Regions from separate parts of the Allobosea eneae genome, predicted to be linked through region 2. Evidence: predicted binding sites of a transcription regulator. Region 2 holds the regulator's gene; each other region holds the start of a gene.
The links. The regulator PhoB, encoded in region 2, activates phosphate uptake and scavenging genes when phosphate is short. The targets are predictions, from matches to a motif close to TGTCATNNANCTGTCAT.
Positions count from the first base shown of each region.

Region 1: the regulator PhoB is predicted to act here: its motif matches at 2,793-2,809, upstream of olsB (l-ornithine N(alpha)-acyltransferase).
Region 3: the regulator PhoB is predicted to act here: its motif matches at 1,656-1,672, upstream of ACFPOB_RS01120 (esterase-like activity of phytase family protein).
Region 4: the regulator PhoB is predicted to act here: its motif matches at 2,344-2,360, upstream of ugpB (sn-glycerol-3-phosphate ABC transporter substrate-binding protein UgpB).

Region 1 is NZ_JBHSLW010000013.1:48,814-54,104, reverse strand. Features, by position in the region: gene queG (tRNA epoxyqueuosine(34) reductase QueG) at 1-890, shown strand, start outside; gene ACFPOB_RS11450 (SDR family oxidoreductase) at 887-1,753, shown strand; gene olsB (l-ornithine N(alpha)-acyltransferase) at 1,758-2,714, opposite strand; gene ACFPOB_RS11440 (response regulator) at 2,839-4,935, opposite strand; partial or broken gene ACFPOB_RS11435 (ATP-binding protein) at 5,044-5,291, opposite strand, start outside.
Region 2 is NZ_JBHSLW010000042.1:16,643-21,933, reverse strand. Features, by position in the region: gene pstC (phosphate ABC transporter permease subunit PstC) at 1-473, shown strand, start outside; gene pstA (phosphate ABC transporter permease PstA) at 489-1,379, shown strand; gene pstB (phosphate ABC transporter ATP-binding protein PstB) at 1,413-2,213, shown strand; gene phoU (phosphate signaling complex protein PhoU) at 2,255-2,980, shown strand; gene phoB (phosphate regulon transcriptional regulator PhoB) at 3,013-3,711, shown strand; gene ACFPOB_RS23705 (YnfA family protein) at 3,721-4,041, opposite strand; gene ACFPOB_RS23700 (GcrA family cell cycle regulator) at 4,121-4,672, opposite strand.
Region 3 is NZ_JBHSLW010000003.1:33,995-39,285, forward strand. Features, by position in the region: gene ACFPOB_RS01115 (tetratricopeptide repeat protein) at 1-1,483, shown strand, start outside; gene ACFPOB_RS01120 (esterase-like activity of phytase family protein) at 1,743-3,101, shown strand; gene ACFPOB_RS01125 (hypothetical protein) at 3,117-3,245, shown strand; partial or broken gene ACFPOB_RS01130 (transposase) at 3,219-3,509, shown strand; gene ACFPOB_RS01135 (hypothetical protein) at 3,762-4,265, opposite strand; gene flgF (flagellar basal-body rod protein FlgF) at 4,553-5,281, opposite strand.
Region 4 is NZ_JBHSLW010000018.1:60,982-66,272, forward strand. Features, by position in the region: gene ACFPOB_RS13260 (hypothetical protein) at 1-12, opposite strand, end outside; gene ugpA (sn-glycerol-3-phosphate ABC transporter permease UgpA) at 12-893, opposite strand; gene ugpB (sn-glycerol-3-phosphate ABC transporter substrate-binding protein UgpB) at 951-2,270, opposite strand; gene ACFPOB_RS13275 (fumarylacetoacetate hydrolase family protein) at 2,475-3,653, shown strand; gene ACFPOB_RS13280 (PfkB family carbohydrate kinase) at 3,650-4,582, shown strand; gene ACFPOB_RS13285 (proline racemase family protein) at 4,596-5,291, shown strand, end outside.

The sequences.
Region 1 (5,291 bases), on a different contig from region 2:
ACCCGCTCGCCGTGCTGGAGCAGCGCGACCGCGGTGCGATCTCGCTCTACGCCCGCCGGCGCGACTATCACGACGTGATCAAGGGCAAGCTGAAGAGCATCGCCGGCGTACTGGCGGCGCGCGGCGACGCGGAGGTGAAGGTCTTTGTCGACACCGCCCCGGTGATGGAAAAGCCGCTGGCACAGGCGGCCGGGCTTGGCTGGCAAGGCAAGCAGACCGTGCTGGTCTCGCGCCAGCACGGCGCCTGGCTCTTCCTTGGGGCGATCTACACCTCGGCCGAGCTGCCGCCAGACGAGCCGGAGCGCGACCATTGCGGCTCCTGCACGCGCTGCCTCGACATCTGCCCGACCAAGGCCTTTCCGGCGCCCTATCAGTTGGATTCGCGCCGGTGCATCGCCTATCTCACCATCGAGCATCGGGGTCATATCGACGCAGAATTCCGCGAGGGTATCGGCAACCGCGTCTTCGGCTGTGACGACTGCCTCGCCGTCTGCCCCTGGAACAAGTTCGCGGAAGCCTCGCATGAGACGCGCCTGGCGCTGAAGGGCGAGCTCGACGCGTTGCCGCTGGCCGATCTCGCCGGGCTCGATGACGCCGCCTTCCGCGCGCTCTTCGCCGGCACGCCGGTCAAGCGCACCGGCCGCGACCGCTTTGTCCGCAATGTGCTGATCGCGATCGGCAACAGCGGCGATCCGGCATTGGCCGCAAGCGCCGAAGCTCTGCTCGACGATCCCTCGCCTTTGGTGAGGGCGATGGCCGCCTGGGCGCTTTGGCAGCTTGCCCCCGATCGTGCTGCCGAACTCGCCCCAGCGCGGCTCGCGCAAGAAGCCGACCCCGAGGTCAGGGCCGAATGGGCTCAGCCTTTTCCGAACCAACTGGAACCCGCATGAAGCTCGTCATCTTCGGCCTCGGCTATTCCGCCGGGTTCTTCGCTTGCGCTGCTCTGGCGAAGGGCTGGGAGGTCACCGGAACGGTGCGCTCGGCCGAAAAGGCCGGCGAACTCAGCAAGCAGGGGCTCCATACGCTGGTGTTCGGCGGCTTCGCCGTGTCGACGCCGCTCGCCAAACTCGTCGCGGAAGCGGATGCCGTCCTGGTCTCGGCCCAGCCCGACGAGAACGGCGATCCCGTGCTCGGCGCGCTCGCCGACAAGCTGGCCGCGGCCGAGAAGCTGCGCTGGATCGGCTATCTTTCGACCATCGGCGTCTATGGCGACCATGGCGGCGCCTGGATCGATGAAACAGCCGAATGCCGGCCGACCAGCAAGCGCTCGCGGCAGCGGCTGGAGATCGAGCAGCAGTGGCTTGGCTTCGGCGAGCGCAGCGGCAAGCCGGTGCAGATCTTCCGCCTCTCCGGCATCTATGGCCCTGGCCGCAACCCGATCACCAAGCTGCGGGCCGGCAGCGCCAACCGGCTGATCAAGCCCGGGCAGGTCTTCAACCGCATCCATGTCGACGACATCGCCGGCGTGCTGATGGCCTCGATAGAACAACCGCGCGCCGGAGCGATCTACAACGTCACCGATGACGAGCCGGCGCCGCCGCAGGATGTCGTCAGCTTCGCTGCAGAGGTCTCAGGACTTACGCCGCCGCCGGAAACCCCGTTCGACCCCGCGAAGCTGTCGCCGATGGCCGCGAGTTTCTACGGCGAGAACAAGCGCGTCTCGAACGCGCTGGTGAAGCGCGAACTCGGCTATACCTTCCGTTATCCGGAGTACCGGCAGGCGCTGCGCGACATCGCCGCCGCGGGCGAGTAAGCGCTCAGGCGGCGTAGCGTCCGGCGTCGCCGTCGAGATACTCGATATAGCGCCGATCGATCGCGGCGACCGGCAGGATGACCAGCACATCTGTGGTGCCGAACTGCTTGTCGACCACGGCCCCCGCGCCGAAGCGGGCACCGAGGCGCAGATAGCCCTTCACCAGCGGCGGCAGGCATTTCAGCGCGAGCTTGGCGTCGACCATGCCAGCCGGCAGCCGGTCCATCGCGACATGCCGCTCAGGCTGCGCCACGACGCGCCACTCGCCCTGGGCGGTGGCGTGGTGGTGGATGAAGCTGAGCGGCAGCGCCAGCATGTCGGGATCGACGCCGTCGAAGCTGGCGCAGCCAAACATCGCGTCGATGCGGTGATGCCGGCAATAGGCCCAGATGCCGTGCCAGAGTAGCTCGACCGTCTTCTTGGTGCGGTAGGGCTTCAGCACGCAGGAGCGGCCGAGCTCCAGGAAGCGCATTTCGGGATGGCGCGCCAGCAGCGGCGCGATGTCGAATTCGGACTGGGTGTAGAAGCCGCCGAGCTTGGCGACGGCCTGCTCGCGCATCAGCCGATAGGTGCCGACCACCTTCGGCTTGATCCCGCCGAAACGGCCCCGCGCGGCATGATCGATGACGAGGAGATGGTCGCAGACCGCGTCGAACCGGTCGGCATCGCGGCGGAACATGCGCGAGACGACGTCGGGCTTGGCCGACATCTCCTGATAGAAGACACGATAGCGCAGGCGCTGCGCCCGCCAGATCTCGCGGGGCCCGCGCGCCAGCCGGACTTCGAGGGTTCCGGAGCGGCCGAGCGTGCCGGAGAGAGCGTCGGGACCAGGAAAAGCGAAGCCGCCGAGCTGCTTGCCGGCAGCCAGCAGATTTGAGGGAGCGAAACGCTGCAACAGGGCCTGACCGGCCGGCTTCTGCTTTGCCGGCTGACGGGAACCCTGAAAAACGTCGTGCGTCATAGACGGTCTGGCCCCTGCGAACCCGGATCGGCGCATGACAGCTCTGCGCCGACCGTCTTACGGGATCGCGACAAAACTACGTCAGAGCGATGACGAAGCCAACCGCCTGCCGAGGAAACCCGGCTCAGGCCGACAGCATTTGTGTCGTTCGCAGCTGCGAAAGCCGCTCGATCCAGCCGCGCAACTGCTCGCGCGAGAGCGGCTTAGCCAGGCAATCATCCATGCCGGCGGCGAGCGCCTCGCGCCGGTCTTCCTCCGCCGTATTGGCGGTCACGGCAACAATCGGTAGCCGTTCCGAGCCTGGCGCCTTCTCGGCCGCACGTATCCGCCGGGCGACGGCGAGCCCGTCCAGGACCGGCATGCGGACATCGAGCAAGGCGAGATCGAAGCCTTTCGCCTCGCCCGAGCGCGCCTCCTCGATCAAACGAACGGCCTCGCCGCCATCGCGCGCCCAGACAGCGCTGCAGCCGAATCGCTCCAGCGTGCGGGTCAGCAGCAGCGCGTTGATCTCGTTATCCTCGGCGACAAGCACCCGCAGACTGGCGACAGGCTGCCGCGCAGAGGCGTCGTCGGCCGGCGCTGCGACAGCCGTGCCCTGCGAGCGCCTGGCGGGATCGAGCCGCACCTGGAGCGAGCGGGCACGGACCGGCTTGACCAGGAACCCACTGAAACCCGCGGCATAGGGCGAGCCGAAGCTGCGGCGCTCGGCTGGCGCCAGCATGATCACGATGTCGGCGACGCCGGCCCGGCGCGCCGCAGCTGCAACAGCCTCGATCTCGCCGCCCGGGAGGTTGCGATCGATCAGCACAGCGGACGGGGCCGAGTCGCCGGCGAGCTCGACCAGGGCCTGAGCATGATCGCCAGCCTGCACAACCTGTGCGCCCATGCGTTCGAGGCCGGCGACGATATGCGCGGCACTGAACGGGGCGGAAGACGCGACCAGGATCCGCCGGCCTGCCCAATCCGACGAAGCGGGAGAGGCGCCGGCTTCCGCGGCTGCCCGCAACGGCAGGGCCAACCGGAACAGCGCGCCGCATCCCTCGCGATTGGTGGCCTCGATATCTCCGCCCATCGCGCGGGCGAGCCGACGGGCAATGGCGAGGCCGAGGCCGGTGCCGACCTGCTCGCGGTGGCCGGTCATGCCGCCCTGCTCGAACTCCTCGAAGATCGTCGCCAGGCGTTCCGGCGGGATGCCTGGACCGGTGTCGGCGATGCTGACGACGAACCCGCCAGCGACTGCGTCCGCCTCGATGCCGACGCCGCCCTCTTGCGTGAACTTCACGGCATTGCCGACGAGATTGAGCAGAATCTGGCGCAGGCGCTCGGCGTCTCCGACGAGCTGCCCCGGCACGTCCGGCCCGAGCAAGGCAGAGATCTCGATGCCCTTGGCTTGAGCGCGCGGCGCCATCAGCTCGGTCACGTCCTCGATCAGCACGGCCGGATCGAACGGTGCCTCGACAAGTTCGAGCTTGCCGGCCTCGACCTTGGCGAAGTCGAGAATGTCGTCGACCAGGCCGAGCAGGGCCTCGCCGGAGCTGCGCAACGCCTTGACGTAAGTGCTCTGCTCCGGATCGAGCCTGGTGTCGCCGAGCAGATCGGCCATGCCCAGAATGCCGTTGAGCGGGGTGCGGAACTCGTGGCTGACGGTCGCCAGAAAGCGCGACTTGGCAGCGCTCGCCTCCTCGGCCCGGCTGCGCGCCTCCTCAAGCGCCGTTTCAGTCGCGATCCGCCCGCTGATCTCGCGGCCGACACGCTGCAACACGGTCTGCCCGGCGGCGACCGGCACGATCGTCTCGACCCAGGACAGCCAGCGTTCGCCCTCTTGCGTCTCGATGCACTCGTCGACGACGCGGGCACCATTTGGCAGCACCTGGACCGGCCGAGCAATACTGACGCGCGGCTGTTCGACGCTGCCGACGGCCTCGACCTCGCTCTTGCCGATCAGCGCCGCATAGGCGGCGTTGGCGTAAACGATCCGGCCCTCGCTGCGACGCACGATCAGATCGCCCTGCGCCTCGATCAGGCTGCGATAGCGCTCCTCGCTGTCGGCGAGCACCCAGAGCCGGTCACTGAGCTTCTCGACATCGACCGTCAGAGCCCGCGCCTGCTGCGTGATCTCCTGCCGCTCGCGCAGGAGGCGGATCGCGACGACGGCACACGCAATCGCCAGGGCGACGGCGGCGCCAGACAGCAGGACGGCAAAGGACGGCACCTCGATCATGCCATAGCATCTAGCATCCACCCTCTTGAGAAAGGGTTCGCCCTATAAGCCAGGGTGCCGGATGGTTTGAATGATTTCGTTAACCTTTCATCAGGCGGCAACCCGTCGTCAGGCAGCCTGGGCCGCCTGGTCGATGCGCGAGCGATAGGACAGCGCCTCCGCGAGATGAATGCGCCCGAGCCGGTCCTCGCCGTCGAGATCAGCGAGCGTGCGCGCGACCTTGAGGACGCGGTGATAGCCGCGCGCCGTCAGCCGCATCGCCTCGGCGGCGTTTCGCAGCAGCGCCAGCCCGGCCGCATCCGGCCGCGCGACATCGTCGAGTTGCGCGGACGGACAACGGGCATTGGTGGTACCGC
Region 2 (5,291 bases):
GTACGATCCTCTATTCGCGTTCGCCGTCCGGCCTCGGCATCCTCACCGCCGGCTTCATCCTGGCGTTCATGATCATCCCGTTCATCGCCTCGATCACCCGCGACATGCTCGACCAGATCCCCTCGGTGCTGCGCGAGAGCGCCTATGGCATCGGGGCGACGACCTGGGAGGTCGTGCGCCATGTGCTGGTGCCGCAGGCCGGCGTCTCGATCATCGGCGCTATCATGCTCGGCCTCGGCCGTGCGCTCGGCGAGACCATGGCGGTGACCTTCGTCGTCGGCAACGCCAACCGGCTGTCCGGCTCGATCATGGATCCCGGCTCGACCATCGCCTCGCGCATCGCCAACGAGTTCAACGAAGCGCTTGGCCTGCAGCTCAACGCGCTGATCGCGCTCGGCTGCATCCTGTTCTTCGTCACCTTCGTCGTCCTCGTGATTGCGCGCATCCTGGTTGCGCGGGTAAAATCCTACTGAGCGGATGGAAAGACCATGACTCTCGCCACCCCCTCGACCGTTCGTGCCCTGCCGCCCGCGACCTGGGGGCGCGTGCGACAGTCGCGCCGAACCGCTGACCGGGCGATGAAGATCATCGCGACCACCTTCACCCTGCTGGCGATCTCCGTGCTGTTCTGGATCCTCGGCATGCTGATCGTGAAAGGCATCGGCGGCCTTTCGGTCGCGACCTTCACCCAGATCACGCCTGGTCCCGGCTCGGAAGGCGGCGGTCTCGCCAACGCCATCGTCGGCTCGCTGGTGCTGACGTTCCTCGGCATCGCGGTGGCGACGCCGATCGGCGTGCTGGCCGGCACCTATCTCGCCGAATACGGCAAGGGCTCGAAGCTGGCCGACCTGATCCGCTTCATCAACGACATCCTGCTCTCGGCGCCCTCGATCCTGATCGGCCTGTTCGTCTACGTGATCATGGTTCAGCCGCTCGGCGGCTATTCCGGCTGGGCCGGCGGCGTCGCGCTCGGCATCATCGCGATCCCGGTGATTGTGCGCACCACCGAGGACATGCTGCGGCTCGTGCCCGGCCCGCTGCGCGAGGCCGGCTCGGCGCTCGGCGCCCCGCCCTCGGTGGTGATCACCTCGATCACCTGGCGGGCGGCGAAATCGGGCATGGTCACCGGCATCCTGCTGGCGCTCGCGCGCATCGCCGGCGAGACCGCGCCGCTGATCTTCACCGCCCTGAACAACAATTTCTGGTTCTCGCCCAGCCTGTTCGGCGGCGTCTCCAACCTGCCCGTGACGATCTACCAGTTCGCCTCCGCCCCTTACGAGAATTGGCAGCAGCTCGCCTGGGCCGGCTCGCTGATCATCACCGTCTCAATCCTCGTGCTTTCCATCATCGCCCGGCGCATCGTGCGCGGCGGCAAGTGATCCAAGTAGCGTCCGATCGGAAGGACCATGAAGATGCTCTCGACCCTGGAACTGAGCCCGCAGACGCTGGACGCCGACGCTCCCGTCCGCATCGCCGTCAAGAATCTCGATTTCTACTACGGCGAGCACAAGGCGCTGAAGAACATCAACCTCGACTTCCGTGACCGCCACGTCACGGCGCTGATCGGCCCGTCGGGCTGCGGCAAGTCGACCCTGCTGCGCATCTTCAACCGGATCTACTCGCTCTATCCCGAGCAGAAGGCCACCGGCGAGATTCTGCTCGACGGCCGCAACATCATCTCCAACAATGTCGACGTGAACGAATTGCGCTCGCGCATCGGCATGGTCTTCCAGAAGCCGACGCCCTTCCCGATGTCGATCTACGACAACGTCGCCTTCGGCATCCGCCTCTACGAGAAGCCGCCGAAGTCGGAGCTCGACGACCGCGTCGAGGGCGCGCTGCGCCGCGCCGCGCTCTGGGACGAGGTCAAGGACAAGCTGAAGAGCTCCGGCATGGGCCTCTCCGGCGGCCAGCAGCAGCGCCTGTGCATCGCCCGCACCATCGCCCAGAAGCCCGAGGTCATCCTGTTCGACGAGCCGACCTCGGCGCTCGACCCGATCTCGACCGGCAAGATCGAGGACCTGCTCGAGCAGCTCAAGACCGATTTCACCATCGTCATCGTCACCCACAACATGCAGCAGGCGGCACGCATCTCGCAGTACACCGCCTTCATGTATCTGGGCGAAGTCATCGAGTTCGACGCCACCAACACCATCTTCATGAACCCGCACAAGAAGCAGACGCAGGACTACGTCACCGGCCGCTTCGGCTGAGGTCCACGCAGTCGTCGGCCAGCCCCGAAGGATACGCCCCGATGTCGGATCAACATATCGTCCGCTCCTACGATGCCGATCTCGAAGGCCTGCGCCGCAGCCTCGCCGAGATGGGCGGCATGTCCGAGCGCATGCTCGGCGATTCCACGGTCGCGCTGGTGCGCCGCGACACCGCGCTTGCTCAGAAGATCATCACGGCCGACCAGCGCCTCGACAATCTCCAGCGCGAGGTCGAGGAGAAGGCGGTGCTGACCATCGCCCGGCGCCAGCCGCTCGCCAATGATCTGCGCGAGCTGATCTCGGCGATCCGCATCGCCGCCGACATCGAGCGCGTCGGCGATCTCGCCAAGAACATCGCCAAGCGCGCCGTCGCGATCTCCGGCCAGTTCTCGCCGCCGCATCGCGCCGTGGTCGGCCTCGAGCATATGAGCCGCCTGGTCCAGGCCCAGCTCAAGGACGTGCTCGACGCCTATGCCGCCAGCAACGAGCAGAAGGCGATGGAGGTCTGGCGCCGCGACGACGAGATCGACGCGCTCTACACCTCGCTGTTCCGCGAGCTCCTGACCTATATGATGGAGGATCCGCGCAACATCACCTTCTGCACGCATCTGCTGTTTTGCGCCAAGAACGTCGAGCGCATCGGCGACCACACGACGAACATCGCCGAGACCATCCATTACCTCGTCACCGGCCAGTCCATGGACGAGACTCGGCCGAAGCTCGACACCACCAACATCCTCGTCGACCTGCCGGCGGCCAATGGCTGAACTGGTAGGCGGTTGAGCGAAAGCGAGACCCTATGCCTGCACGCATCCTGATCGTCGAGGACGAGGAGCCGCTGACCCTGCTGCTGCGCTACAACCTCGAGGCCGAGGGCTTCGAGGTCGACAGCGTGGCGCGCGGCGACGACGCCGAATTGCACCTGCGCGATCACACGCCGGATCTCGTCCTGCTCGACTGGATGCTGCCCGGCCTCTCCGGCATCGAGCTCTGCCGACGCCTGCGCACGCGTCGCGACACCGAGCGCGTGCCGATCATCATGCTGACCGCCCGCGGCGAGGAGACCGAGCGCGTGCGCGGCCTCGCCACCGGCGCCGACGACTATGTCGTCAAGCCGTTCTCGCTGCCCGAGCTGATTGCACGCATCCAGGCGCTGCTGCGCCGCGCCAAGCCGGGCCATGTCGCCGGACTGCTCGCCGCCGGCGATCTCGAACTCGACCGCACCACCCGCCGGGTCCGCCGCGCCGGGGCCGAACTGCATCTTGGGCCGACCGAGTTCCGACTGCTCGAATTCCTGATGCAGGCGCCGGGCCGCGTCTATTCGCGGGCGCAGCTGCTCGATGCCGTCTGGGGCCGCGACGTCTATATCGACGAGCGCACCGTCGACGTCCATGTCGGCCGCCTGCGCAAGGCGATCACCCCGGCCAATTCCAAGGATCCGCTGCGCACCGTGCGCGGCGCCGGCTATGCCTTTGACGAGACGTTTGCGCGCGGCTGACCGTTTTGGTCAGCGCGGCGTAGCGATAATGACCGCTGCGCCGGCAAGGCAGAGCGCCGAGCCGGCGAGATCATAGCGATCCGGCGGTATTTTCTCGACCAGTGCCATCCAGGCCAGCGAGGCGAGGATGTAGATGCCGCCATAGGCGGCAAAAGCGCGTCCGGCCGCGGGGCTGTCGATCAAAGCCAGCTGCCAGGCGAAGGCGGCGAGTAAGACCAAGCCTGGCAGCAGCCACCAGACCGGCTTGCCGAGTTTCAGCCAGGCCCAGAAGGCGAAGCAGCCGGCGATTTCGGCCAGCGCGGCGCCGAGATAGATCGCGAATGTCGCCATGCGCGGGCCCTCTGGTCCTGCCCATGAGCAACCGGCCTTGCGGCCGGCTTTCATGGTTATGCAATCGCGTCGCGAGCACTCAGGCGCGGATGGCCTTGCTGCGGTCGCGCCGACGGTCTGCCGCAGGCTGGTAGGCGATGCGAGCATGATAGGCGCAATAGGGCAGGCCGGTCGCGCTGCGGCCGCCGCAGAAGCGGAATTCCGGCGAGGTCGGGTCACCCATCGGCCAGCGGCACATATATTCGCGCAGATCCATGATGGTGACCCGCTCGGAGAACGGCACCACCACGTCCTCGGACGGGGCCGGCTCGCGCTCGACCTGCGCCTCGGCCTCGATCTCGGCCGCGAATTGCGGGGCGAGCGCGGTGTTGCCGCGGGTCAGCCCGGCGCCGCCGTTCTGATGTCCGGCCGGGTGGCTCGGCGGGCGGGCTGCCGGCTTGCGCGGACGCGGCGCGGCCGAGCCCGGGCTCTTGGCCCGGCCTGACAGGCCGAGACGATGGACTTTCCCGATGACCGCGTTGCGCGTGACATTGCCGAGCTCGGCGGCGATCTGGCTCGCGCTCAGGCCGTCGTTCCAGAGCTTCTTGAGCAGTTCGACGCGTTCGTCGGTCCAGGCTCCGGCTTCGGTCATGGGGTTGCACCTGTCTTCGTCATGTCCCACCGGCGGGCCGGCGAGGCATAGGGAGAGATCATGGCGGAATCCGATACCGGCAGCGTCCGTGGTTAAACGGAAGCCGTTACGCCCGGGACTGACGATACTGGAGACGCCGCACGAGATGTCGTATCTGACGAAGACGACCATACAAGATGGCCTGACTCGGCCACAAGAGTCGCCGAATCCTAATTCGGCTTTTCCCCAGCCAATCGCCGCAGATGGTGTGGCAGTGAGTCCAATCGGCAACGCTGTCGCGAGGTCATGGCTCTTGCAGAAGAAGCTTCAGCCCTCCTCCTGAGGAGCGGACGTCAGTCCGCGTCTTGCAGGATGCTCCAGCTGGTGCCGGAGCCTCCGGCAGCATCCTTCGAGACGCCGCTGACGCGGCTCCTCAGGATGAGGGCTGAGGGCAGGGCCAATCGCCCTCCCGCCAGGGCTGCTGCAATTGACAGGGCCTGGCCGGTTTTGCATAGTCGCGTGACGCAGCCGCCCCAAAGGGCGGCGCTTATGTTTTTGAGCGATCGGGATTTTCCTTCGATGCGGCTTGACGCGCGACGAGACGACGGGAACGGCCAGCGACGATAATGTCGCCGGCGGG
Region 3 (5,291 bases), on a different contig from region 2:
CGACCTTCGGGTTGAAGCCCTGTGTGCTCGCTTGCTTGCAAATCCTCAAGCTGCCGATGACATCATCGCACAAAGCGCGACGGTTATCGAAGCCCTTCGGTGCGATGCGCTCTTCCTTGCGCTCTTAACGGCTACGCCAATACCCGATGTCGGTCTGGAACTGGTCTTGACACGCATCCGTCGTGACCTGCTCATGGCCGAATCAGAGGGTACCAAAGAGGCATGCGGCAAAAAATTGGACTTCATCTGCGCGTTGGCCAGACAATGCTTTTTAAACGAATACGTTTATTGGACCGATCCGCACGAGGAAACCGCGTTGGCGGCCCTTCGCGCTTGCTGTGAGCCAAGGGGATTTGTCGGCGGTGAAGTCGGTTGGCAGCGGGTTGCCGTTCTGGCCTGCTATATGGGGCTCCACCGAACTCACGCAGGTCTCCTCAACTTCGACGGGGCCCCGGAGCCATTGCAGGCTCTCGTCTGCGAGCAGATTGCGGAGCCGGCAAGAGAGCATGAATTTGCCGCGAGCGTGGCATCTCTCAAGCCCATTCGCGATACCGTCTCGCTCGCGGTGCAGGCCCAGTATGAGGAAAGTCCCTATCCGCGATGGACCCGGTGTCAAATAGGCGCACCGCGGCCGCTGCAAGATGTGATTTCGTCGGCTCTGCCACACGTTCAACCCAATGAACTTCCTAGGACCGATAGGCCTCAAATCCTGATCGCTGGCTGCGGGACGGGCGTTCAGACCATGAAGGTCATCCAAACCTACGCAAACGCCTCCGTGCTTGCCGTGGATATTAGCCGAAGCAGCTTGGCCTATGGCATGCGCAAGCTCGCAGATCTTGGCATTGATTCGGTGCGGCACCTCCATGCCGATATTCTTGACCTCTTTGATCTCGACGAACGCTTCGATCTCATCGAGTGCTTCGGCGTGCTGCATCATATGCGCGATCCTGAGACTGGATTGCGCATTCTTGCTAGCCTTCTCGCACCAAACGGGCTGATGTTCCTAGGTCTCTATAGCGAACTGGCGCGGTCCAGTGTCGTTGCAGGCCGGCACTTCGTTGCAGAGCAAGGATTGCCGGCGGAACCGGCGGGCGTGCGGGCGGGGCGCCGAGCGATTATAATACAAGCGGCGCGCCCGGAATTGGGCATGCTGATCAGCCCGGCTTCGGATTTTTGGACCTTGTCAGAATGCCGCGACATGATCTTTCACGTTGAGGAACACCGCTTTACCCTTATTGAGATTGGCAGCATGCTCCAAAGCTGTGGATTGGAGTTTCTGGGACTTGAACTTGCCAACCCGCTCGACCGCGCGCGATTTGAAGCCGACCACGCTGATAAAGCAGATATTCGTTCACCTGCAGCTTGGCATGACTTTGAGAACCATTACCCGAACACGTTTGGGGACACTTATCGGATCTGGGCCAGGCGCGCCGACAACGCGCATAACCTCTCGCCACGAGCTTCCTGCAGTGAGGTGCCTTAAGGCTCGTTCGTTTTACTGAGGTGAAGCGTTCTTGATGGCTTGCTGAGCGCCGTCTCGGGGGCCTCGAGAACGACACTGTCTTGAGATCGGCTGAGAAAGCGCATCCCCTACGCGTTCTCGCGCTGGATTAGGGGCGCTGCGAAGCAGCGGTTCAGGAATGACAGGCTGGCGATGTCACTCAACCGTCACCGCTTCGTCGTCGCAGTGAGATGCAGGACCGCCAAACGCTCCGGTCTGCCCCCAAAACCTGGAGCGTTCCATGCGCCTTTCCCTGACCGCGGCCCTGCTGCTCTCCTCGACCATGCTTGCCGGCGCGCAGGACGCGCAGAAGGAGTTTCCGGCCAAGCTTCTCGGCCATGCGCTGCTGCCGGCCAACACCATGGTCGCCGCCCCCGCCGACGCGCCCGCCGACCTCAAGGTCTCGGGCAAGTTCACCACGCCGGGCAAGCGCGTCGAGACGGTCGGCACGGTGATGGGCACATCCGGCGGCCGCCCGACGGGCTTGTCCACGCCGTTCGCGGGGCAGCCGGTGCAGGGTTTCTCCGGCATCCGCTCGCTCGGCAACGGCGAGTTCCTGGTGCTGACCGACAATGGCTTCGGCTCCAAGGCCAATTCTCCCGATGCGATGCTGTTCTTCCACCGCATCAAGGCCGACTTCGCGGGTGGCAAGATCGAGCGGACGGCCACCACCTTCCTGCACGATCCCGACAAGAAGGTGCCGTTCCGCATCGCCAATGAAGGCACCGAGAAGCGCTACCTCACCGGCTCGGATTTCGATCCCGAGTCGATCCAGCCGATCGGCGGCAAGTTCTGGATCGGCGAGGAATTCGGGCCCTATCTGATCCGCGTCGACGCCAGCGGCAAGGTAGAGGCCGTGTTCGAAACGATGGTCGACGGCAAGCCCGCCCGCTCGCCCGACCATTTCGCGGTGACCACGCCGGGCGCCCCCAACCTGCCGGTCGAGTTCAACGTCCGCCGCTCCAAGGGCTATGAGGGCATGGCGCAGTCGCCGGACGGGCGCTTCCTCTATCCGCTGCTCGAAGGCCCGCTCTGGAACGCGGAAACCAAGGGCAATGAGGAGGTCGATGGCAAGGAAGTCCTGCGCATCCTCGAGTTTGACGTCGCCGCCGAAAAGTGGACCGGTCGCTCTTGGTTCTTCCCGCTGGAGCAGAAAGGGCTGGCCATCGGCGACTTCAACATGATCGACGCCACCACCGCGCTGATCATCGAGCGCGACAATAGCGAAGGCACCGCCGACAAGGCCTGCGCCACCGGACAGCGCGGCCCGGACTGCTTCCACGACCTCGCCAAGTTCAAGCGGATTGTGAAGATCGAGATGACCGACGCCAATGTCGGCAAGGCCGTGCGTAAGGTCGGCTTCATCGACCTGATGAAGATCGCCGATCCCGACAAGAAGGCCGTGCAGGGCGCGATCGACGGCGTGCTGCCCTTCCCCTTCTTCACCATCGAGAACGTCGACGTCGTGGACCGCGCCAACGGCATCATCGTCGTCGGCAACGACAACAACCTGCCCTTCTCCTCCTCGCGCGACCCGAAGAAGGCCGACGACAACGAGCTCGTGCTGCTCTCGGTCAAGGACCTACTCGACGCCAAATGAGAAGTCGCATGCGTCATGCCTGCGCTGGACTCCGGAATGCTGTGCAAAGCGGGCAGGTTCGCCGCAGAGATCGTCCCCGTCGGCGTCAACAGCGATGGAAGGCGCGAGGTGCTCGGCATGGATATCGCCACGGCGTTTGCTTAGGATGATGCGGCCGCCGCAGCCAGCAATGGCGTAGGGTCGCCGACCAGCTCAGGCCGACGGTCCCCAAGCTCGCCGCGCTGATGGACACTGCCGAAACCGACGTCTTCGCATTACACGACCTTCCCGACGCAGCATCCCGCCAAAATGCACAGCACGAACCCGCGGGAGCGTCCCAACGGTGAGATCAAGCGCAGAACCGAGGTCGTCGGCATCGTTCCCAACAACGCTGCAATCACAAGGCTCGTCGGCCTGATTCTGCTCGAATAGTATGATGAATGGGCCTTCCAGCGCGCCCGCTACATCACGCCAAAAAGCATCGCCGATCAGCTGATCACATCGTCCGCCCGTCAGCTGTGGCCGCCTGACAATCCCGGCCAAAGCCGGCATCGTGGTGCTCTCGTAAAGGCGTTCAAGGATTTCGTCGGCGAACTGCCCAATGTCCTCAATGTCCGCACGGCGCTGGCGCTCGACCGGGTCAATGACGAGCCGATCGTGCCGTTCGAGTGAGGCCGCGCCTCACCCGCCCAGATAGCGCTTGATCCAGAGCGAGTTGTTCTCGATCAGCGCGGCGACGCGGCGCTGGTCTACGTCGGGCCGGTACCAGGCTCCGCCGGAGCCGGAATCGACCACTGAGAGGATCGGAAAGGTCTGTAGTACCTCGCCATGCGAGCCGAATACCGTTATCTCGCTATCGAAATTGTCGTTGCTGCCACCACCGCCCGTCGACCTGCCGCTGCCGCCGGCGAAGCTCGAAAGCCAGACACCCTTGACGAGGACATGCAACGTCGCGCCCTTGCCGCGCTGATAGAGCGGGCCAAGCGTCTCTGCGAGCTGGCGTTCCATCGCGATGCGGATGCGTTCGGCGTTCTCACCCCAGCCCTGCCTCGCGATGCGCGAGGTGTCGACCCGGATCGACCCGATGGCGCGTGCCTGGGCGAGGGCGGCTGTGACGAGGGCCGGCGAGAGCGTCAGCGCTGCGCCGGTCAATCCGAGCGAAAGGAGGTTTCGACGCGTCGTCATCGGCGTTCTCCAGCGATCCTACCGGAGATATAATCTTCGTCTTGCGTTTGTCCATGGTGCTTTCGGCGCCGCTCGAAGCCGTGTTTAGCAGGGTGATGAAATACGCCCCTGTTTGACGGGGGTGAGCTTCGAGATCGGCGGTTTGGGTAGCAGGGTCGGTCGGGTATGTGGCTGGTTTGTGCCGTCCGAACCGAGGACTTTTGCGCCTTCCCCGTTTAATTAAATGATTTTCGACATAACAATTCATGGCACCAAGAGGCTCTAAATCGTGTTTGGCGCTGTCAGCCTCAAAGCGTGTCGGAAAGCCTTTGCATCTCGACCGAGTCGTCGTCTTTTTTCATCATGTTGGCGACCATCTCATACGTTCTGGTCAACTTGACGAGATCAACCATTTCGGTGGCGCCGACGACGTTGGATTTTTCGATCGCGCCGGAGGCCATGCGAGGTGCAATTGGGGATGGATTCGTGCTTGAGGAGAAAAGGTTGTTGCCTGCGGCGAGCAGATCGGCGGGGTTGGGAAAATCAACCACGGAGACCTTGCCGCGCGTACCCTGGCTTGTGGAAATCGTCCCGTCGTCGCTGATCGTTATATTTCGCTCGGTAGCGGAAAAGGTCAAAGGACCACTCGAGGTGACGACCGGATTTCCGGAGGCTGTGACAAGTTGCCCGGAGCTGTTCAGCTTAAACGAGCCGTCGCGCGTATAACGGTTACCGTTGGGTGTGTTTACGACGAACCAACCGTTGCCTTTGATGGCGACATCGAGCGGATTGCCCGTGAATTCGATTTGCCCCTGCGACAAATTTATCCTGGAGACGCCGTTATCGACGAGCGAGACATACTTGTTCGCATTCGGTTCATTGCCCGATTGGGTCGCCTCTTTCAAATGTTCCTTGAAAGAGGCGCGCTGACCCTTGAAACCTGGCGTCGATATATTGGCAACGTTATTTGCCAATCTGTCGAGATCACGCCGCATCGCGATCAGGTGCGAAAGACGAACTAAGCCGGTCGATGACATCTTTTTCTTT
Region 4 (5,291 bases), on a different contig from region 2:
ACCCCACCGCATCAGTAGTTCACCTTCCGCTCGATGAAGCGGAATTGGAAGGCGGTCATGGCGATGACCATGGCGAGCAGGATCACCGACTGCGCCGCCGAGCCGCCGAGATTGGTGCCGCCCTTGCCGTCGGAATAGACCTTGTAGACCAGCGTTTCGGTCGCGCCCGAGGGGCCGCCGCCGCTGACGGTGTCGATGATGCCGAAGGTGTCGAAGAAGACGTAGACGAGGTTGACGACCAGCAGGAAGAAGGTCGTCGGCGAGAGCAGCGGGAAGACGATGGTCCAGAAGCGCCGCATCGGCCGGGCGCCGTCGATCACCGCCGCCTCGATCACGCTCCTCGGGATCGACTGCAGGCCGGCGAGGAAGAACAGGAAGTTGTAGGAGATCTGCTTCCAGGTCGCCGCCAGGATCACCAGCGTCATCGCGTCATTGCCGTTGAGGCGCGGATTCCAGTTGACCCCCAGCGACTGCAGGCCGCGGGCAAGCATGCCGAGCGACGGGTCGAACATGAAGATCCAGAGCACGCCGGCGATCGCGGGTGCGACGGCATAGGGCCAGATCAGCAGCGTCTTGTAGATCTCGGCGCCCCGGATGGCGCGATCCGCCATGACCGCGAAGAGCAGCGCCAGCGAGAGCGATAGCAGCGCGACGAAGACCGAGAAGATGCCGGTGTTGATCAGCGCCTTGTAGTATTCCGGCTTCGAGAACAGGTCGCGATAGTTCTCGAACCAGACGAATTCCGTAGAGATGCCAAAGGCGTCCTGGAGCAGGAAGCTCTGCCAGACCGCCTGGCTCGCCGGCCAGTAGAAAAAAACGACCGTGATCGCGAGCTGCGGCAGGAGCAGCAGCAGCGGGATCGTCAGCCCGTTGAAGTGAGCGTATTTCTGCATCGGCGGCCAAAGCGGGAAAGGCCGGAGCTCTCGGCTCCGGCCTTCTTGATGTCGGGATCAGCGGGCTGCAGTGCGCTCGAACTGGCGAAGCGCCTGGTTGCCACGCTCATTGGCCGCGTCGAGGGCCGCCTTCGGCGTCTTCTGGCCGTTCAGTGCCGCCTCGATCTCCTCCGACCAGATGTCGCGGATCTGGACCAGGCCGCCGAAGCGCACGCCGCGGGAGTTGTCGGTCGGTTCCTTGTTATTGAGCTCGAGCAGCGGGGTCTCGAGATACGGATTCTGCTTGTAGAAGCCCGAGGCCTTGACTTTCTCATAGGCCGCCTTGGTGATCGGCAGATAGCCGGACTCGGTGTGCAGCTTCACCTGCCGGTCGACGTCGGAGAGGAAGGTGAAGAACTTGGCGACGCCCTTGTACTCGTCGGCCTTCTTGCCGCCCATGACCCAGAGCGAAGCACCGCCGATGATCGAGTTCTGCGGGGCGCCGGCAACATCCGGATAATAAGGCATCGGCGCGTTCGACCAGTCGAACTTGGCGTTGGCCTTGACGTTGCCGAAGAAGGCCGAGGAGGTCAGGAACAGCGGGCATTCGCCCGAGGTGAAGCGACCCTCGCCGGTGTTGGTGCGGCCGGAATAGGAGAACACGCCTTCCTTCTGCAGGTTGGCGAGGTTGGTCAGGTGCTTGACGAAGAGGTCGCTGTTGATGCGGAACTCGGTGTCGAAGCCGTCGAAGCCGTTGGCCTTGGTGCCGACCGGCACGTTGTGCCAGGCGCCGAGCTGCTCGATATTGGCCCAGGTCGTCCAGGCGGTCGAGAAACCGCACTTGTCGAAGCCGGCGGCCTTCAGCTTCCTGGCGGCCTCGAACACTTCGGGCCAGGTCTTCGGCGGGACTTCCGGCAGGCCGGCCTTCTTCAGCGCGTCCTTGTTGTACCACATCACCATCGAGGACGAGTTGAACGGGAAGGACAGCATCTCGCCCTTCGTCGTCGAATAGTAGCCGGTGATTGCCGGCAGATAGCTCTTCGGATCGAATGCTTCGCCAGCTTCCTTCATCAGTTCGGCGACCGGCTTGATCGCGCCCTTGGCCGACATCATCGTCGCGGTGCCAACCTCGAAGACCTGCATGATGTGCGGGGCATTGCCGGCACGGAAGGCGGCGATGCCGGCGTTCAGCGTGTCGGGATAGGAACCCTTATAGGCGACGACGACCTTGTAGTCCTTCTGCGAGGCGTTGAACTCCTCGGCCAGCTTGACGACGACGTCGTTGTTGGCGCCGGTCATGGCGTGCCACCACTGGATTTCGGTCTGTGCCAGAGCCGGCGAAGCAGCCGCGATTGCGAACACGCCGGCCGCGGTCAGGGTCTTGAATTTGAAGGTCATGATCAGCTCCCTATCAGCCCCCGGTATGCGCGGGCGTTCTTGTCGTTGGTGCGCAAGCTAGCATGAAGCCGGGGCGACAGTTCAATGACAAAACGATGACATTTCCGCCCCGCTGTGGACGCGCATCCGCGCACTTGCGATTTCCCGCGGAAGCGGCTGTTCTTCGCAGCCCGTCCTGTACACTGCACACAAGCTGGATCAGCCATGGCCTCGCTCTCGCTCACGCCCGCCAACACCCTGCCGGCCGATGCCGATCGCGCCGCGCTGGCCGGCCGCGTCTGGCGCCCCGATCTTGCCGGGCCGTCGGTGGTCAAGCTGCAGGGCAGCGAGGTGGTCGACGTGACCGCCACCTTCCCGACCATGCGCGACCTCTGCGAGACCGCCGATCCGGCGACAGCGCTGCGCGCCGCCGATGGCGAGAGCCTCGGCTCGCTCGCCGATCTCCTCGCAAACAGCTCGGCGGCCAGCCGCAATGACGGCAATCCCTGGCTGCTCGCCCCGGTCGATCTGCAGGCGGTGAAGGCCGCCGGCGTCACCTTCGCGGTGTCGATGCTGGAGCGCGTCATCGAGGAGAAGGCGCGCGGCAATCCGGCGGCTGCGGCCGCGATCAGGTCCGAGATCGGCAAGCTCATCGGCGACGACCTCTCCAAGCTCAAGCCCGGCTCGCCCGAGGCGATGAAGCTGAAAGAGGTGCTGATCGCCCAGAACAGCTGGAGCCAGTATCTCGAGGTCGGCATCGGGCCGGACGCCGAGATCTTCACCAAGGCGCCGCCGATGTCGGCGGTCGGCACCGGCGCCGATGCCGGCCTGCATCCGGGTTCGAGCTGGAACAATCCCGAGCCGGAGATCGTGATCATTGTCGCCTCGGATGGCCGGATCGTCGGCGCCAGCCTCGGCAACGACGTCAACCTGCGCGACTTCGAGGGCCGCTCGGCCCTGCTGCTCGGCAAGGCCAAGGACAACAACGCGGCCGCCGCCATCGGCCCGTTCATCCGCTTCTTCGACAGCGACTTCTCGCTCGACCATGTCCGCAAGACGACGGTGAGCCTAACCGTCGTGGGCGAGGACGGCTTCACGCTGGAAGGCTCGTCCTCGATCGCGATGATCAGCCGCGACCCGGCCGACCTCGCCGCGCAGATGCTCGGCCCGAACCATCAGTATCCGGACGGGGCGGCGCTCTATCTCGGCACGATGTTCGCGCCGATCAAGGATCGCGACGCGCCGGGCGGCGGCTTCACCCACAAATACGGCGACGTCGTTACCATCTCGGCGCCCGAGCTCGGCGCCCTGGTCAACCGGATGCGCCGCACCGACGAATGCGAGCCCTGGCGCTTCGGCGCCTCGCATCTGATGCGCAACCTGGCCAAGCGCGGGCTGCTGTGACGGGCAAGGGCGTCCTCGTCTATGGCGAGGCGCTGGTCGATTTCGTGCCCGGCAGCGCCGGGCGAAGCGAGGCCGTGCTGGGCGGCTCCGGCTTCAACACCGCGCTGGCGCTAGCGCGTTGCGGCGCGCCGGTCACCTATAATGTCAGCCTGTCGCGGGACGGGTTCGGCGAACTCTTCCTCCAGCGCCTGGCAGAGGAGAGCATCGACCAGCGCCTCGTGGGCGTCTGCGATGCACCGACGCCCTCCGCCACGGTCACCTCAATCGGCTCTGATGGTGCCGCGACCTACCGTTTCTCATTGAACGGCACGGCCTTCGATACCGCGCCGCCCGCCCCGACGGAGCTGGACGGCTTCGCGCATCTGCACGTCACCTCCTTCGGCGCGACGCTCGGCACGTCGGGCGAGGCGGCATTGGAACTGATGCAACGCGCGCGCAAGGCCGGCCTCAGCGTCAGCTATGATCTCAATGTCAGGCCGGCCGTGCTGCCGGCACTCGATGAAGCGCGTCGCGCCATCGAGGAGCGGGCGGCCCTATGCGATCTGTTGAAATGCAGCACGGATGATGCACGGACAGTTCATGGCACCGAGTTCGGACATCCCTTAGCGCGCTGGCTTGCCCATGGGGACCGGCTGCTGCTGGTCACCGATGGCGAGAAGGGTGGCTATCTCCTGCCGGCCCGCCGCGAGCCCATGGTGTTCCCTGCCCTCGCCCAGGAGGTCGTCGATACGATCGGCGCAGGTGACAGTTTCATGGGCGCCTTCCTCGCGTCGCTCTGGCGCAATGGCGGCCTCGGCCCGGTGCTGAGAAACCTGCCGGCCGAACTCTGCGCCGCCGCTCTCGGCTTTGCCGTCGTGGTGGCAGCCGAAACCTGCGCCCAACAGGGCTGCAATCCGCCGCGGCTCGACCCGCCTTCCGCCCGTGACTGATGAACGAGCATCCATGCGTCTGAGCTATATCGACTACCACACCTGCGGCGAGCCGGTGCGCATCGTCACGTCAGGCTATCCGCAGCTCGCCGGCGGGAGCATTCTCGACAAGCGCCGGCAGGCCCGCGAGCAGCATGATCACCTGCGCCGCGCGATGATGCTGGAGCCGCGCGGGCATGACGGCATGTATGGCGTCATCCCGGTGGCGGCGAGCCATCCCGAGGCCGCCTTCGGCGTGCTGTTCACGCATAACGAAGGCTATTCGACCATGTGCGGCCACGCGACCATCGCGCTCGGCCGCTATGCGATCGAACAGGGGCTGGTGAAGGCGAGCGTGCCTATCACCCGCTTCGCCATCGAAGCGCCCTGCGGGCTGCTGCGGCTTTCCTGCGAGGTCGAGGGCAACAAGATCGGCGACGTCAGCTTCGAGAGCGTGCCGGCCTTCGTCGAGGCGCGCGACCTCGTCGTCACAGTGCCGGGCTACGGCGATGTCGCCACCGACATCGCCTATGGCGGCGCCTATTACTGCATCCTGCCGGCCTCGCGCTTCGGGCTCGACCTGATGCAGACGCCGGTCGAGGAGATCGTCGCGGCAGCGGGCGCGCTGACCGACCAGGTCCGGACGAGCCGCAGGATCACCCATCCGACCGAACCCGATCTCGGCTTTCTCTATGGCACGATCGTCACCGACGAGGCCGGGCCGGGCGAG